Regions from separate parts of the Psychrobacter sp. 1Y4 genome, predicted to be linked through region 2. Evidence: predicted binding sites of a transcription regulator. Region 2 holds the regulator's gene; the other holds the start of a gene.
What was found. The regulator PhoB, encoded in region 2, activates phosphate uptake and scavenging genes when phosphate is short. The targets are predictions, from matches to a motif close to TGTCATNAANCTGTCATAA.
Positions count from the first base shown of each region.

Region 1: a site for PhoB is predicted at 2,582-2,600, ahead of pstS (phosphate ABC transporter substrate-binding protein PstS). Genes of this name have one in related genera too.

Region 1 is NZ_JBPYDE010000002.1:29,320-38,438, forward strand. It holds gene ACS8FC_RS01590 (molybdopterin cofactor-binding domain-containing protein) at 1-503, opposite strand, end outside; gene ACS8FC_RS01595 (FAD binding domain-containing protein) at 506-1,498, opposite strand; gene ACS8FC_RS01600 (2Fe-2S iron-sulfur cluster-binding protein) at 1,495-2,166, opposite strand; gene pstS (phosphate ABC transporter substrate-binding protein PstS) at 2,688-3,851, shown strand; gene pstC (phosphate ABC transporter permease subunit PstC) at 4,059-5,012, shown strand; gene pstA (phosphate ABC transporter permease PstA) at 5,077-5,979, shown strand; gene pstB (phosphate ABC transporter ATP-binding protein PstB) at 6,183-7,103, shown strand; gene phoU (phosphate signaling complex protein PhoU) at 7,345-8,130, shown strand; gene ACS8FC_RS01630 (MliC family protein) at 8,205-8,582, shown strand; gene ACS8FC_RS01635 (RidA family protein) at 8,757-9,119, opposite strand, start outside.
Region 2 is NZ_JBPYDE010000015.1:33,643-42,761, reverse strand. It holds gene fadB (fatty acid oxidation complex subunit alpha FadB) at 1-2,011, shown strand, start outside; gene fadA (acetyl-CoA C-acyltransferase FadA) at 2,218-3,390, shown strand; gene ACS8FC_RS12265 (isochorismatase family protein) at 3,642-4,217, shown strand; gene ACS8FC_RS12260 (DUF1287 domain-containing protein) at 4,309-4,911, shown strand; gene asd (archaetidylserine decarboxylase) at 5,039-5,878, opposite strand; gene dtd (D-aminoacyl-tRNA deacylase) at 5,997-6,449, shown strand; gene phoB (phosphate regulon transcriptional regulator PhoB) at 6,579-7,283, shown strand; gene phoR (phosphate regulon sensor histidine kinase PhoR) at 7,355-8,455, shown strand; gene ACS8FC_RS12235 (M23 family metallopeptidase) at 8,452-9,042, opposite strand.

The DNA.
Region 1 (9,119 bases), on a different contig from region 2:
GCGTTAGGTAGCTCTTTAGTAAAATCCAAAGCCGCTTGATCGGTTTCGTCTTTATAAGTGACTTTAAGGGCCTTGGCGCCTTCGGTCGCCGCTTCAAAAGTTTCAGCGACAACAACAGCGATGGGCTCACCATGATAAAAAACCTCGCTTACGCCCTGAGTCGGTGCTTCGGTCTCACCGCCTTGCTGTGCATTACGTAAGAAGCGCTTAGGATCAGTAACGACTTTAATAATACCTGGAATATGTGCAATCGAGTCGTTATCGATCTTTTCGACTTTTCCTTTAGCAACGGTTGAGCCCACCAAGACACCATACACTTTATTGTCTAGTTGAATCTCTGCCGAATAATGAGCTTGACCGCTAACCTTTAACGAGCCCTCGACGCGGTTAATCGGTTTACCCACCAAATTACTTGCTGTTTTGTCAAATAACGTTTCAACAGGCTCATTCATTTTTTCTTTATTGGTAGGCTCTGACGGTAATACTGAATCTAATAATGACATGATTATGCTCCCTCGCCCGCTAGTGCACGCTTAATGACTTGTTTTAGCAAACGGCGTGTTAGTGGTATTTTAAAATCGTTTTGACCGCTACCTTTGGCATCTTTTAACAACAGATCTGCTGCCTGATTGATAGTGTCATCGTCGCCCTGCGTATCCGTCAATAGATCTTCCACGTCCTCATTGCGCCATGGCTGAGTACCAATTCCGCCAAATGCTAAGCGTACTGTCGCCAAATTACCATTATCATCAGCGTCTATCACAGCTGCACAGGATACAAGCGCAAAAGCGTAAGAGGCGCGGTCACGCACTTTGTCATAAGTGTGCATACCTTTAATAGGTGCTGGCAGCACAACATGCGTAATAAGCTCACCGGACTCTAAAACGTTTTCGATATGGGGGGTATCTTTTGGCAGACAATAAAAGTCTTTTACCGGAATCTGCCGAGTCGAGCCATCGGTTTTGGCAGTCTCAATCGTTGCATCAAGCAGACGCATAGCGACCGCCATATCGGATGGGTGCTGAGCAATACAAGATTCGCTGGTACCCAAAATAGCCAAAGAGCGGTTCTCACCATCAATTGCAGGACAGCCAGTGCCCGGTTCACGCTTATTACAAGGGCTATCGGTATGATAAAAGTAGTAGCAGCGCGTACGCTGCAGGAAGTTACCGCCAGTCGTCGCTTTATTGCGCAGCTGACCAGTTGCACCAGCTAATATGGCGCGAGACAATACTGGATAATTGGCAATCACACTAGGATGCGCGGCCAAATCACTATTGCTCACTAAAGTCCCAATACGTAGACCGCCATCAGCAGTGTCTTCAATCTGTTCAAGCTCTAAGCGTGTCACATCAACCAGTTTGGTTGGCGTTTCAATCTCAAACTTCATCAGATCGAGCAAATTGGTACCGCCTGCGATAAATGAGGCCTCTTTAGGAGTAGCAAACATTACCGCTTGCTGCGGTTCGAGGGCACGGATATATTCAAAGCGTTTCATGAGCGGCCTCCTGCTGTGCTACTGGCAGTTTTATTATGGTTTACTGATTGGTTACCAAGTTGGGACTGACTGGGCGGCGGTGACCAAATACCTGTTACGGCCGAGTCTTGCAGCGAACTTGTATTCGTCTTTTCACTAGAAGAAGCCCGCTTACCTGACACTTCGCTTTCAAGCACTTGTGAGATGGCATCAACGATGTTGGGATAAGCAGAACAGCGACAAATATTGCCACTCATGCGCTCAGCGATCTCTTGGACTAATAGCCCATTAGGGTTTTTGAGATCTGTCGTCACATAGCTTGGCCAATTTTGCTTGACCTCTTCTATTAAGGCAGTCGCTGAACAAATTTGCCCCGGGGTACAATACCCACACTGAAAAGCATCGTGATCTTTAAATGCTTGTTGCAAGGCTGATAACGATTCGGGCATACCAATGCCTTCGATTGTCGTGATTTCATCACCGTCGTGCATCACGGCTAAGGTCAAACAGGAATTAATACGCTCACCATTGATGAGCATCGTACAAGCACCGCATTGACCGTGGTCACAGCCTTTTTTGGGTCCAGTGATTTGTAAATGTTGGCGGCAGACATCGAGCAATGTCGTGCGCGGATCGAGATTATCAAGCTGATAATCCTGCTTATTAATCGTTAACGTCAAAGTAGACATGCTGGCTTCTCGCTGGCAGATGATAAGAATTTGCGGATGATTTTTTATCCATCCATCTAGTTATTTAGTATTGATTATTTAATATTAAGACGTATTGGACATTTAGCTTTGACGCTACTACAGACCGTTTTTATGCCTTTAATATGCGCTAATGTCATCATTAATATAGAAAAATACAATCGAAACAATCTATACATTAATATGCTCAGCGAAACTTACGATATTGTTTTTTTGTAGTAGATAGGCAAAAAGTGTTAACGCTCAGGCAAATCTGCCTATTTCTCATTTGCGCATACAGAATTAAAACTCCAACTTACAACTGGTTTAATTCAACCTCTTATATAACCATTTTATATAGTCATTAATTTATAACGACCAATCTAAAATTTCACTGCTAATAAGATAAATTTCCCATTGTCATCAAACTGTCATGAAAGCTTGGCAAACTACGACACATCTTCCAAACAGTTATTTTTGCTTTTTATCAAATTTGCTTTGTTGTCAAACTTTAGGAGTCTTACATGCGTTATTCGTTATTAGCAGTCGCCGTTAGTTGTACCTTATTACTCACCGCTTGTAATAAATCGACTGATACTACAGAGTCGGCTACTGATAGCAGTAGCGCTGTAACAGCGGCTGAAACCACCACTAATACAGCGTCTACTACAGCAACTGATTTTAAATCTGCTGAAAACATCGCCATGAACATCACCGGTGCAGGCGCTTCGTTCCCGCAACCTATCTATGCCAAATGGTCTTATGACTATAATGCCGCGACTGGCGGTCAGGTGAACTACCAATCAATTGGCTCCTCTGGTGGTATCAAACAAATCGAAGCAAAAACTGTAGACTTTGGCGCTTCCGATGCACCGATGACCCCTGAAGAGTTGGACGCAGCAGGACTTATTCAGTTTCCGACCGTCATCGGTGGCGTCGTACCGATTGTCAACATCAATGGCATAGAGCCAGGTCAGCTGAAATTGGACGGCGCAACGTTAGCGGACATCTACTTGGGTAAGATTAGCAACTGGAACGACCCTGCTATTACTAACCTAAACCCAGACTTAACCCTGCCTGATGCTGCTATTACCACCGTATTCCGCTCAGATGGTTCAGGTACGACCTTTAACTTTACCGATTATCTGGCCAAGGTTTCAACTGACTGGAAAGACAGCGTTGGTGTCGATAAAACCGTCAAATGGCCGACCTCTGCGACTGGTGCAGGTGGTAAAGGTAACGAAGGGGTTTCAAGTTACGTCAATCGTATGAAAAATTCTATCGGCTACGTCGAGTACGCTTACGCCAAGCAAAATAACATGTCACATACTGCACTAAAAAATGCGGCTGGCAACTTCGTGCAGCCATCTGCTGAGACCTTTGCAGCGGCAGGTGATATCGACTGGTCACAGCAAGCAGGCTTTTATAAAGTCATCACCAACTCTGAGACTGAGCAAGCATGGCCAATCGCAGCGGCGACCTTTATCTTGGTACATAAGCAGCCAGAAAATCCGCAGCAAGTGGCTGGCGTCTTAAACTTCTTCGACTGGGCTTACGCTCAAGGCGATGAAGATGCCTTAGCCCTTGATTATGTGCCGTTTTCTGATACCGCTGTTGCGCTCTTTAAAGCGCAGTGGAATGAAGTCAAAGGCAGCGATGGTCAACCCGTCTACAAACCAGCTCAATAGTATTTAAAAACCAGTAATGATTCTCGAGTCACCCTTTCAAACAGCTATTCTCCGGTAGTTGTTTGAAAGGTTTTATCACAACAAATTTAAAAGTAGCGTTATTAATTACCGTTAGTAGCGCTACTGATTAAAATTTAGTTTGCTGTGATAAGACCTGATTAATCTTTTGAATCTTTTGATTTAACCCTATTTGATGCTGAGACACTTATGAATGACCTAAGGTCCCAACTGGCTAAACAAAAACGTTACGACGCGCTATTCGTTAATGCAACTAAGGCTTTTGCCATCCTCGTTCTCTTATCCTTGGGCGGCATTTTGGTCTCATTAATCATCGGGGCTTGGCCAAGTATTCAAGCATTTGGTCTCGGCTTTTATACCAGTAATAACTGGGATACGGTTGCCAATGAGTACGGTGCGCTAGCGCCTATTTATGGCACGCTTGTCACTTCGTTTATCGCGATTTTAATCGCCGTGCCAGTCAGCTTTGGTATTGCGATATTTCTGACCGAGATGTGCCCGAATTTCTTAAAAAAGCCACTTGGTATCGCCATTGAACTACTGGCAGGTATTCCCTCTATCATTTACGGTATGTGGGGATTGTTTGTATTTGCGCCATTTTTTGGCGATCACATTCAGCCGTGGTTTATCGAACACGTCGGTCCACTGCCTATCATCGGTAAGCTATTTGTGGGTGCACCAATGGGACTCGGTATGTTTACCGCTTCACTGGTACTTGCCATTATGATTATTCCTTTTATCGCGGCCACCATGCGTGATGTCTTTTCCGTGGTGCCGGATTTATTAAAAGAATCGGCTTACGGCATGGGTGCGACGACTTGGGAAGTTATGTTTAAGATTATCTTGCCCTATACCAAAGCGGGCGTCGTAGGCGGTGTCATTTTGGGATTGGGTCGTGCATTGGGTGAAACGATGGCCGTGACCTTCCTCATCGGCAACGCCTTTAATATCAGTCCAAGTCTATTTACTTCTGGGGTCACCATTACCTCTGCCCTTGCCAATGAATTCGCCGAAGCCTCTAGTGAGCTACATCTGGCGTCGTTATTACATTTAGGCTTAATTCTATTTGTCATCACTTTCATTGTGCTGTCTTTGGCTAAGCTCATGCTGATGCGCATGGATCATAAAGCAGGTAATCGATAGTAGCTGGATTTTTGATAGATTTTAATGGTTATTGGTACTGATAAGAATATGGGAAATGAGTGTTATGCCTACTAATGCTATGAATTCAGCGTTACCTGTTAAGACAAGCTTTGAAGATCGTTATAACAAGCGCCTTTATAACAAGCGGCGCTGGGCCAACAAGCTCGGTTTGGGTTTTGCCATGTCAGCGATGGTTTTTGGCTTGATTTGGCTGTTTTGGATATTGGTAACGCTTTTTGTAGAAGGCTTTCAAGGCATGGTGCAAATGCCTATCTTTACCGCCGACACTCCGCCGCCAATGAGCGCAGGTGGTTTACGTAACGCCATTGTCGGTTCCGTGATGTTGGCATTTTCGGGATTGTTTATCGGCGCGCCTATTGGCTTGATGACAGGGATTTATTTGTCTGAGTTCTCTCATGGCAGCATGCTTGGCAAGGTGACGCGCTTCTTAAACGATATTTTGCTCTCTGCACCTTCGATTGTCATTGGTCTCTTTATTTATGCGTTGATGGTAAAAGGCCAAAGCTTTTCTGGTTGGGCCGGCGCACTGGCATTGGCACTCATTGTCATTCCTGTTGTCGTGCGTACGACTGAGAACATGCTTAACTTAGTGCCCAACAGTATTCGTGAAGCGGCCTATGCACTGGGTACGCCTAAATGGAAAATGGTAACGCAAGTCACTATTAAAGCGGCTCGAGCAGGGCTGACCACTGGTGTGCTGTTGGCCTTTGCCAGAATCACGGGTGAGACAGCGCCATTACTATTTACGGCATTAAACAACCAATACTTTAGTACCGATATGAGTCAGCCAATTGCTAACTTGCCTAATACCATTTATCAGTTTGCGATGAGCCCTTATGACAATTGGCATGCACTTGCATGGGCCGCTGCACTGCTCATTACCGCTTCGGTATTGGTCCTAAATGTCTTGGCAAGATTCATCGGTGGTCGCAGCTCCAGCAAATAGCAGACAAACCAAATAAAAGCAGTTACTAAATAAAAATGATGCGTTTTTGACATGTGTTGCTGGAATAAATTTCACTTGCGTGCTGTGCCTACGCCGACAGAGGCCGCGCGAAATATATTCCAACAACACTGGGTCGTTTTTAAAGTAGATCAACTACACCATTTACTTAAATTTATATTCATTAAGCTAGGTTGGATAACATTATGAATGACGTCATAAGCAAAGTCCGTACAACAACTAATACGAATAACTTCAAGACGCCGACAGGCAATCTACTAAATAGGCCAATGTCGACGGCAGCGCAAATGCAGCAGCCAGATGCGGCAAACCTAACTAAGCAAACACTGCATGATATTCCCAAAAACATGCCTGCAGCAAAAATGCAGATTCGTGATTTAAGCTTTTATTATGGTGATTTTCAGGCACTAAAAAACATCAATATCGACATTCCTGATAAAAAGGTCACTGCCTTTATCGGCCCGTCAGGTTGCGGAAAATCGACTCTGCTACGTACTTTTAATCGTATGTATGACTTATATCCCGGCATGCGTGCAGAAGGCAATATCAATCTTGATGGCAAAAACATCTTAGGTAAAGACGTCGATGTCAACCTACTACGCGCGCAAGTGGGCATGGTGTTTCAAAAGCCAACCCCGTTCCCGATGTCCATCTATGACAATGTCGCCTTTGGTGTGCGTCTCTATGAAAAATTAAGCAAAGCTGAGCTCGATAATCGCGTGGAATGGGCACTAAAAAAATCGGCATTATGGCCAGAAGTAAAAGACAAGCTCAAAGCTTCAGGCTTGTCTTTATCAGGCGGACAGCAGCAACGACTGTGTATCGCTCGTAGTGTCGCTACCAAGCCTGAAGTGCTGTTACTTGATGAGCCAACCTCTGCACTTGACCCACTCTCGACAGGCGCCATTGAGGATTTGATTGAAGACCTAAAAAACGACTACACCATTGCCATCGTTACTCATAACATGCAACAGGCTGCGCGAGTGTCAGACTATACAGTCTATATGTATTTGGGCGATATGATTGAGATGGGCGAGACGGACCAAGTATTTACCACGCCTACGCAAAAAGCGACGGAAGACTACATTACTGGTCGTTATGGTTAACGCTGTGCAAATTAAAAGTACAGCAGACTAAAGCTATTTACACAAATTAAAAAACATATCTCGTTATAGTCGTTTCATTTTAAAAAGATATATGTACTGCTGGGGTGAATTTTGCGAAGCATCTGTCTGGCCTGCGCACAGCAAGCGAGGAAAATTTATCCCAGCAGCACGCCATTAACAGTGCCCTTCTTTTAGGTTGAACTGACTACACTAAAATACAGATATTTAGGAAATACCTCTTATGCAAAGTGACAAGCACATCTCCAAAAGTTTTGATCAAGATTTGGATGAGGCGATTCGTCTGTTTTTAGTGATGGGCGACCATGCAGCTAGCCAAGTTGCCAAAGCCATTCACGCCCTTATCGACAAGGATGACACACTGGCGCAAGAAGTCATCGAGATGGATTTTGAAATCAATCGGCAGGAGGTCGAGCTTGATGAGCATATCTTGTTATTGGTCGCCAAGCGTCAGCCAGCGGCCAGTGATTTGCGCTTGGTAATGTCCATCAGTAAAGGCGTGGTAGATCTGGAGCGCATCGGCGATGAAGCGGTCAAAATCGCCAAAATGGCCAATAAACTTGCAGCACAAGGCAAATCATCATACGGTTACGCTGAGGTTCAACATCTCAGCAATCAGGTTCGTATCATGCTACATAATGCGCTAGAAGCCTTTAGTCAGTCGAATGCTGAGCAGGCATTTGAAGTGATGCGCAATGATGATGTGGTCAATGAGGAATATCAGTCAGCGATTCGTGCCTTGATGACTTATATCATGGAGGACGCGCGCCACGTCTCCAAGGTCATCAATATCGTGTGGGTGTTGCGCGCGCTTGAGCGTATTGGTGATCATGCGCAAAACATCGCTGAGCTGGTTATCAACTATATCAGCGGACAAGATGTACGCCATTCGGACTATGCGCTGGTCGAAAAAGCGGTGCAAGAAGCCAATGATCGGATGGCGGCGCGCCGAACTAACGACGTGCCAGTGGCAGATATCGGCACAACAAATGATAATAGAAGCCAATAAAATAGACACAACTTATTGTAAGATACGTCTCGCATTGCTACCCTTATCAGCCCGTAGTGCTATCGAGAAATATCATGAAAAAATTACTGGTTGTAACCCCTACTATTTTATTATTAGCAGCATGTGCGACTAATGCACCAATAAATAATGGCCATAGTGGGCATAAGCCTCAAATACAAAAATCTTATGCTTTTAGCTGTGAAGATAATAGTAAGGTGACTGCTATTTATTCAGCGAATGGCAAATTCGCTAACTTAAGCTTGACCCTTCCTAAGCTTGGCTTACGCAATAAAAGAGTTAATCTTAAACGAGCAGTATCAGGTTCTGGTGCTCGTTATGTTAAGGAGTCAAGCTCTAAAGCCAGCTACGAATGGCAGACTAAAGCCAATGTTGGCGTCCTGAGTATCCGCTCAGTAAACGATCGTAAATACAGCGTTACTTGCCGACTATAAAAGCCATCATATTATTTTTTAAACCGTTCTCTTTTCAAACAGCTCGCCTTTTTAAATAACATTTTTTCTAAATAAACCCTCTTCATATTACTAGGAAGATCTAAAAAAAGTGCCCGTCGTTGAAATGACTGGCACTTTTTTCTTAAAAAGTCCTGTTATCAACAATTACTATTCTCAAGCTGGTGGCGTACCTTCGGCATTAGATATGACAGTGTCAATCTGTATCAAAGCATCCATAGGAATAGCGGCAACACCAATCACTGTTCTGGCTGGCAAGTCGTTATTGAAGAAGGTCTTATAAATATCATTTACCGCATCGATATCCGTGATGTCTGTAAGTTGGATGGTCATTTTTACCACATCGTCCATAACATGATCGATACTTTCTACAATGGCTTTGATATTTTCTAAGCACTGTTTGGTCTGCGCTTTTATATCACCATCGATTAGTTTGCCTGTTTCAGGATTTATAGGTAATTGACCTGAGAGATGGTTGTAATGAGAGAACGCCACCGTTTGTGTCGATAACGGGTTCTT
Region 2 (9,119 bases):
TGATGACGTCAAAGGTTTAATCGTCACTTCAAGCAAAGGCGTCTTTATCGCTGGTGCTGACATCACTGAATTCGTCGGCTCATTTAAGAAGCCAGAAAGTGAGATTAAAGAGTGGGTCGTTGGTATTAACGATACTTTTAATCGCTTTGAAGACTTACCGTTCCCGAAAGTAGCTGCTATCAATGGCGCGGCGCTTGGCGGTGGTTGTGAGATGACCTTAGTTTGCGAATATCGCGTCATGAGTGACAAAGCGATTATCGGTCTACCAGAAACTCAATTGGGTATCTTCCCAGGTTTTGGTGGTACGGTTCGTAGTACACGTGTAATCGGTATTGATAACGCGCTTGAGCTCATCGCGACTGGTAAGCCCCAAAAAGCGTTGGATGCCTTAAAGCTAGGCTTGGTTGATGCGACCGTACCTGCTGATGACTTACAAGATGCGGCAATTGACCTAGTCAAAAAATGTATCTCAGGTGAGCTTGATTGGCAAGCGAAGCGTGAAGAGAAGCTTGAGCCTGTTAAATTAAATCAGCTTGAACAAGCGATGGCGTTTAACAGCGCAAAAGGTATGATCTTTGCCAAAGCTAATCCTAAGCAGTACCCAGCGCCTGCGCTTGCTATTGAAGCGATTGAAAAGCATGTAAATCTGCCACGTGATAAAGCAATTGAAGTGGAAGCGACTTATTTCGCTAAAGCGGCGAAAACGCCACAAGCAGAAAGCTTGGTTGGTCTATTCTTAAATGATCAATTGGTTAAAAAATTAGCGAAGCAGCACAGCAAGCAAGCACATGATATCAATGAAGCGGCTGTATTGGGTGCTGGTATCATGGGCGGCGGTATCGCTTATCAGGCAGCGAGCAAGGGCTTGCCAATTATTATGAAAGATATCAAGTCTGAGCAATTAGATCTTGGTATGGGCGAAGCCAGCAAGCTATTAGGCAAGATGGTTGATCGCGGTAAAATGACCCCAGCGAAAATGGGTGAAACCTTGAGCCGTATTCGTCCAACCCTTAACTATGGTGACTTTGCTGAAACTGACATCGTTATCGAAGCGGTAGTAGAGAATCCGAACGTCAAGCGTGCGGTACTAAAAGAAGTAGAGGGTCTAGTAAAAGACGATTGTATCCTAGCGTCAAACACCTCGACTATCTCTATTACTTTCTTAGCCGAAGCACTTGAGCGTCCTGAAAACTTCGTCGGTATGCATTTCTTTAACCCAGTAAACCGTATGCCATTAGTAGAAGTTATCCGCGGCGAGAAGTCATCTGAAGAAGCGATTTCGACCACTGTCGCGCTAGCTTCAAAAATGGGTAAAGTGCCAGTTGTGGTAAATGACTGCCCAGGTTTCTTAGTGAACCGCGTATTGTTCCCATACTTTGGTGCGTTTGATTTATTGCTTAAGCAAGGTGCTGACTTTGTCCATGTTGATAAAGTCATGGAGAAATTTGGCTGGCCAATGGGTCCTGCTTACTTAATTGATGTGGTCGGTCTAGACACTGGTGTGCACGGCGCAGAAGTCATGGCGGAAGGCTTCCCTGACCGTATGAAGCCTGATTATAAGGGCGCGATTCAGCATCTGTATGACAATGAGCGTCTAGGTCAAAAGAACGGTGTTGGTTTCTATAAGTACGAAACAGACAAGCGCGGTAAGCCAAAGAAAGTCGCTGACGACGCCACTTACGAGCTGTTAAAAACCACCACAGATAGCGACACGCAAGCGTTTGATGATCAAACCATCATCGACCGCACCATGCTGGCTTTCTGTAATGAGACCGTCCGCTGCCTAGAAGACAACATCGTCAGCACGCCAAGTGAGGCTGATATGGCGATGATCATGGGTGTTGGTTTCCCGCCGTTCCGCGGTGGTCCTTGCCGTTATATCGACCAAATGGGTCTAGATAACTACTTGGCACTGTGTGAAAAGTACGCACACCTTGGCAAAGCCTATGAAGCCCCGCAAAAGATTCGCGACATGGCAGCTGCAGGTGAGACTTTTTACGCCACAGCGTAACGAGCATACCGTATAAGGATAAGTGGGGTGCGTTTGCAAGTATCGCTGATAGCAATGGCTATATCGAGAAAGTGAACAGCAAGCGTACCGTTTTGTTCGGTTCAATTTGTTTCTAGCCCTAAAAAGTTAGGTATACAAGTACATATCGTATCTAGTATCAAAGCGAACTGATAACACTGACAATAAAAATTGAAAAGGAAGATAGTATGACAACTTTAAGTCCAAAAGATGTGGTCATCGTAGACGGTGTACGCTCAGCCATGGGAAAATCTAAAAACGGTATGTTTCGCCATGTTCGCGCTGATAACATCTCAGCGGAATTGGTCCGTGCTTTGGTAGAGCGTAACGATTTCGATACCAACGATGTCGAAGATATTATTTGGGGCTGTGTCAACCAGACGCTTGAGCAAGGTCTGAACATCGGTCGTAATATTGGTCTGCTGGCTGGTATTCCAAAGACCGCTGGCGGTCAAACGGTCAACCGTCTATGCGGCTCTTCTATGCAGGCGCTACATACGGCAGCGGCGCAAATTATGACCAACCAAGGTGATGTATTTATCATTGGTGGCGTTGAGCACATGGGTCACGTTGGTATGATGCATGGCGTGGATCTAAACCCAGCAGCCTCTAAGCATTATGCAAAAGCCTCAAACATGATGGGTTTGACAGCTGAAATGCTTGGTCGTATGAATAACATTACCCGTGAAGAGCAAGACGCCTTCGGTCTTGAGTCACATCGCCGTGCATGGGCTGCGACTACTGAAGGTCGTTTTGACAATGAAATCATCGGTATCGAAGGTCATGATGCCGCTGGTCGTCTGCAACTATGTACTGTTGATGAAGTGATTCGTCCAGATGCGACAATGGAGCAAATGCAAAAGCTACGTCCAGCCTTTGATCCTAAAGGCGGTACAGTGACTGCTGCTACTTCATCTGCCCTATCTGACGGTGCGTCAGCAATGCTAGTAATGAGCGCACAAAAAGCTAAAGATTTAGGTCTTAAGCCTCGTGCTCGTATTCGCAGCATGGCTGTTGCTGGTTGTGATGCCGCTATCATGGGTTATGGCCCTGTACCTGCCACGAACAAAGCACTTAAGCGCGCTGGTATGAGCATCGATGATATGCAAACCATCGAGCTAAACGAAGCCTTTGCAGCGCAAGGCTTGTCAGTACTTAAAGCCTTGAACTTGACTGACAAGCAAGACATCGTCAACATCAATGGCGGTGCCATTGCTCTAGGTCATCCACTAGGCTGTTCGGGTGCTCGTATCACGGTTACCTTATTAAACGCTATGGAGCAGTCTGACACTGAGCTTGGCCTTGCAACCATGTGTATCGGTCTAGGTCAAGGTATCGCGACCGTGATTGAGCGTGTTTAAGATTTTGAAATAGCAGTCGTTTTGTAAAATTTAAATATGCTAACCCAAGCCTTCGGTTAAATAACTGGAGGCTTGTTTGTGTGTAAACAATCAAAAACCATCTATGACATAACGTTCATAAGTTGTTAATAAAGATTATGTTTATTGACGCACCGGACGAAATATGACTAAATGAGCGTATATCAAATAACAACAAATCAATCATTTAGTCTGTAGCGATGTGCTACAAACGTACAAGGAGTGTACTCAATATGGCCACTATGATTACCGATCGTACTTATCGCATCGCTCGTGAAAACACGCAAGCAATGCTTATCGATGTGCAAGAGCGCCTAACGCCGCACATTTATGATCACGAAAACATCGTCAAAAAAATAACAACGTTGATAAAAGGTCTACAGGCCCTTGATATCCCTATTATGCTTAATGAGCAATATAAAAAAGGTCTCGGTGATACGTTACCTGAAGTTTTTGAGCTATTAGAAGGTGATAATGCTAAAAGTTTTGAAAAAGTTACATTTAGCGCTTGCGACAACGATGATTCATGGCATTATTTGGCGCAGCAAAACCGTAGTATCGTTCTACTATTTGGCGTTGAGACGCATGTGTGTGTCATGCAAACGGCGTTAGATTTACTGGATAATGGCATGCAACCAGTCATCGTTGGTGATGCGGTAGGATCACGCTTTCCATATGATAAAAAACAAGCCATACGGCGTATTCGCCGCGCAGGTGGGGTAATTACTACGGTTGAGACCATATTGTTTGAGCTATGTCGCACAAGTCGCGACCCTGCATTTAAGACTATTAGTAATCTGATTAAGTAGTCAATTATCGTTAAAGGTAGTTATTAAACAATCTAGATAATGAAGTGCCTAGTCAGATTTTATTAAAAATAGACAATATAAGGCATAAAAGATGAATAGGGTAAAGCAGTACGGTTTTAAACCGCTCTTAGCAGTTGTATTTTTAATAATGATGATACAACCAGTGATGGCTGCCAGTCCTAACAGCAGTGGTAGCAAGCTGGCAGCAGATGCCAAAAAACAAATCGGCGTGACAGTCAATTATGACGCCACTTATCAAAAACTGGACTTTCCACGTGGTGATGTACCGATGAAAACGGGGAGAAGTACCGATGTCATCGTACGTGCTTATCGTTTGCAAAATATAGATTTACAGCAGCTGGTCAATCACGACATGAAGTCAAATTGGTCAGAATATCCAAAGAATTGGGGATTAAAGTCACCGGATAACAATATTGATCATCGCCGAGTGGCCAATCTTGAAGTGTTTTTTGAGCGTCATGGAAAATCACTATCTGTCACTGATAAAGACAGTTTTAAGACAGGGGATATCGTGACGTGGCGACTGCCAAAAGACAATGTGCCGCATATTGGTATCGTCTCAAACAAAAAGACTGCCGATGGAACGCCGCTTATTATTCACAATATTGGAGATGGTACGCAAGAAGAGAATATCCTTTTCACCTATCCTATTGTCAAACATTTTCGTTACTAAAACATTTGGTACAGATGATATGAAGTTATTCATAGTGTAAACGATGGATAATGCGGCGCAAAACAAAACCCAGCCAATAGTGTCATGAGTGTCATGCTATTGACTGGGTTTTTTATTGGGGTTTTATTTATTTTCCCGTATGGGCAGCCCCTAGTAATTGACCCATTTGTACCACGCTGTTCGCCATTATATTATCTTGCCAGTCAGCTTTTGCAGCTTTAGGCAATATAACAATGGCGGTTGACCCCAGATAAAAGCGCCCAAGCTCATCACCTTGAGCCAACACCATACTATGCTCAGCTTCTTGAATATCGTCGGTACGGGTAATTTTTCCTGTCGCTACCGTCTCAATACCGGCGACAATCATAGCGCCAACCATCACGACTGCTGCTTTGCCGTATTCGGTATCAAACATACAAACCAAACGCTCGTTACGGGCAAATAAGTCGGGCACGTTAGCAGCAGTGGTATTATTGACTGAAAATAATGTACCTGGCACATAGCGAGTTTTGGTCAAGGTACCTGTAAAAGGCATGTGCACACGGTGATAGTTGCTGGGCGCTAGATAAACAGTAGCAAAACTACCATCAGCGAAGTAACTACCATCATCACTATCAGCAAGTAGCTGTCCGATGTCGTAGTAACGCCCTTTAGCCTGAAGTAGCTTATGATCGTTAATTTGACCAAGCTGCGAGACAATACCGTCAGCAGGGCTTACAATGCCATGGACGGTAGTATCGATAGCACGAGCATCATCTTTGAGTTCACGGGTAAAAAAATCGTTAAAGCTCTCGTAAGCATTTAAGCTTTGACGTTCGTATTCATCCAACTTTACATCATATGCTTTTGCAAAGCTGCGAATAAAAGCACGTTTAACCATTGGATGACGGCTAGCCGCCAAACGTCCAGCAACTTTACTAAGTTTTTGCTGCGGTACAAACTGCTGAATGGTGGTAAATAAAGTCATAAAGGGTTACCAAAGTAGTTGTTAAAATAAGAAAATAAAAGTTAGAAATAATAAATATTTATATTTTACCATGGTCAGTACTCAATCGTATGACCATAATTGTTTAAGGAAGCAGTTTATGAAAGCTCTAATTCAGCGGGTAAACCGTGCTAGTGTTATAGTTGATGAATGTTGTATAGGCTCAATTGAACATGGGCTCTTGGCATATATTGGCTTAGGACCCGATGATGACTTACAACAGGCAAAACGTATGATCGATAAGATTGTCACTTATCGTGTTTTTGAAAATACAGCTGATCCAGCTAAACTTGGCAAACTGGATAAAAATGTACAACAGGTAGGTGGCGGATTATTACTGGTATCACAATTTACCTTGATGGCCAAAACAGACAAAGGACGACGCCCTGACTTTGGCGGTGCGATGCCGCCCGAGGCTGCAAAAGTATTGTTTGAGCAATTAGTCGCTTATGCAAAGACTCAGCATCCCAACGTTGCAACGGGACAGTTTGGAGCTGATATGCAAATCGATAGCGTCAATGATGGGCCTCTAAACTTTTTGTTAGAAGTTTAAAGAGCGAATGTCATCAAACTGTCATAATTAACGCGTTTAATAGACGGTCATTAACGAGTGTTTACCGTCTTTTTTAGCTTAAATTTCCCTCTTATATAATTATTCAGCGCTTAACAATAAGGTTGTCCTATGCATAATGAGCAAATTTTGATTGTCGAAGATGAGCCTGCGATTCGTGAAATGGTGGTGATGACATTGGAGATGGCTGGATTTGACAGCTTGCAAGCGGCTGATGTGTCAGAGGCGCATCAACAAGTGGTTGATCATCGTCCTGCGCTCATATTATTAGATTGGATGTTACCTGGAGATAAAAGTGGTATTGATTTTTGTCGTATGCTTAAAAGCGATGAGCTGCTTGCTGAGATACCAGTCATTATGCTGACGGCCAAAAGTGAAGAGGACAGTAAAGTTCATGGGCTTGATGCTGGTGCTGATGATTACATGACCAAGCCTTTTTCAACACGAGAGCTAATCTCAAGGATTAAAGCGGTATTGCGTCGTAGTAGTGCGCTGAGTGCTGATAAGCCCATCGAGATAGGTAAGCTGAGCCTAGATCCTAAAAGCCAACGCGTTACGGCTAATGATAAGGTTGTGGATATCGGACCGACAGAATATAGGCTATTGGCGTTTTTTATGAGTCATCCGGAGCGTGCTTATACGCGCACACAACTGCTTGATCAGGTATGGGGCGGCAATGTTTATATCGAAGATCGGACGATCGATGTGCATATCAGGCGTTTGCGTAAATTATTAAAACCCCACGACTGCGATACTTTAATCCAAACGGTTCGTGGTACTGGCTATCGGTTTTCGAGTCTCATTGAACCAGTATGAGCCAGTTCTAAACAGAACGACATATGAATGACAATGTAACGCAGTAGATAGTCGTAAGGGTAATGAATGATATGATAATGCCTATAGAAAACGAGCAACAAAACGAGCCAGAACAGCACCCGCAAGATCAAGCAACCCAGCAAGAAGTGATGGGTCAGCTCAAAAAAATAAGAAGCTCATTACGCGCTCTACAAGACGCCGTAATATTGCTCAATGATGATGATAGTCTAGAGTGGTGGAATCAAGCTGCTGAGGATTTGCTATTGTTACAAGTAGCGGATAAAGGTAGGAGTATTTTTGATTTTATCAATGTGCCTGAGTTTCGCCAGTACTATCAAGTCATGACGACACCCAACGATGGTGTGCATATGGCATCTTGGCGAGATCCTAAGCGTTATTTGAAATGTGAGCTCACCCCTTTTGGGGACGAAAAACTATTAATCATCTATGATGTGACTCGCCTGCATCATTTGGAACAAATGCGCCGCGACTTTGTGGCAAATGTCTCACATGAGCTTAGAACACCATTGACAGTCCTCATGGGTTATCTCGAAAACTTTTCAGATCAGCCAGACATGCCGCCGCATTGGCAGCGTGGGTTTGAGCTGATGACCCAGCAGACAGCGCGTATGAATAGAATCGTCAATGATTTATTACTGTTGTCTCGGATTGAGATTGAAGAGACGCATGAGTTTCATTATATTAATATGACCAAACTGCTTACCCATATCTATGATGACGCGCAGGCCTATAACCAAGAATATAATCATAGCATTCACTTGCAGATAGACACCTACGATGGGTTGTACGGGTCAGAGATGTACTTAAATAGTGCCTTATCCAACTTGGTTATTAATGCTATTAAATATACGCCAAAAGGTGGCAATATTACAATCAGTTGGGCGAAGACCTCTGAAGGCTGTCGCTTTGCTGTTGAAGATGATGGTATCGGTATTGCGCCGCAACATATCACGCGGTTGACTGAGCGTTTTTATCGTATCGACAGTGGTCGTAGCCGTGCTACGGGCGGTACTGGGTTAGGTCTAGCAATTGTCAAACATGTCTTGTATCAATACGATGTAAACTTACAAATTGAGTCAACAGAAGGCGTAGGGTCGACGTTTAGTGCGCTGTTCCCCACCAATCATGTACGATCTGAGCCTATGCTTTAGTCTTTTTGTAAAAGTGGGTAAGGATTGACAGCACTGCCGCTGATATAAATACCATAATGTACATGTGGCGGTGTACCTTTGGCATTACCACTATCACCAACATAGCCAATGATATCACCAGCATCTACCCAGTCGTTGGGAGTTATATCAGCATAATCTTCTAGGTGTGCATAATAATGTCCTGCACCGCCAGGACCTACGATCACCACCACACGTCCGCCTAATGTATTTTCGCCAACCTTACTGACAATGCCTTGCGTCGTTGACTGTACTGGTGTGCCGCGCGGTGCAAAGATATCGATGCCTTCATGTGTGCGACCTTGACTACGAGCAGCGCCCCAAGTATCGGTCAGGTGCTGATCTGGTAGTGGACTTGGCAGGCTATCTTCTGTTGGCAACTCTTGTTGTAGCAGACTCAACTGTTGCCATTTTGCGACGACAAAGGACTGTGTTTGTTGACTGATACTTGGGAGAAGTTTGTCGAATACAAATAATAAGGCCAATAGCACAGCAGCTTTGATTAACACACTCAGCATACGGCGCAAACGTGCAGGCTTTGGTTGCTGGTTTTTTTGATCTACTGGCATCGACATCTCTTATTGTGTTTTGTGGTTTACTCTAAATCGTGTTGGACATTTACAAAGGTCGAGTGTACAACACACCT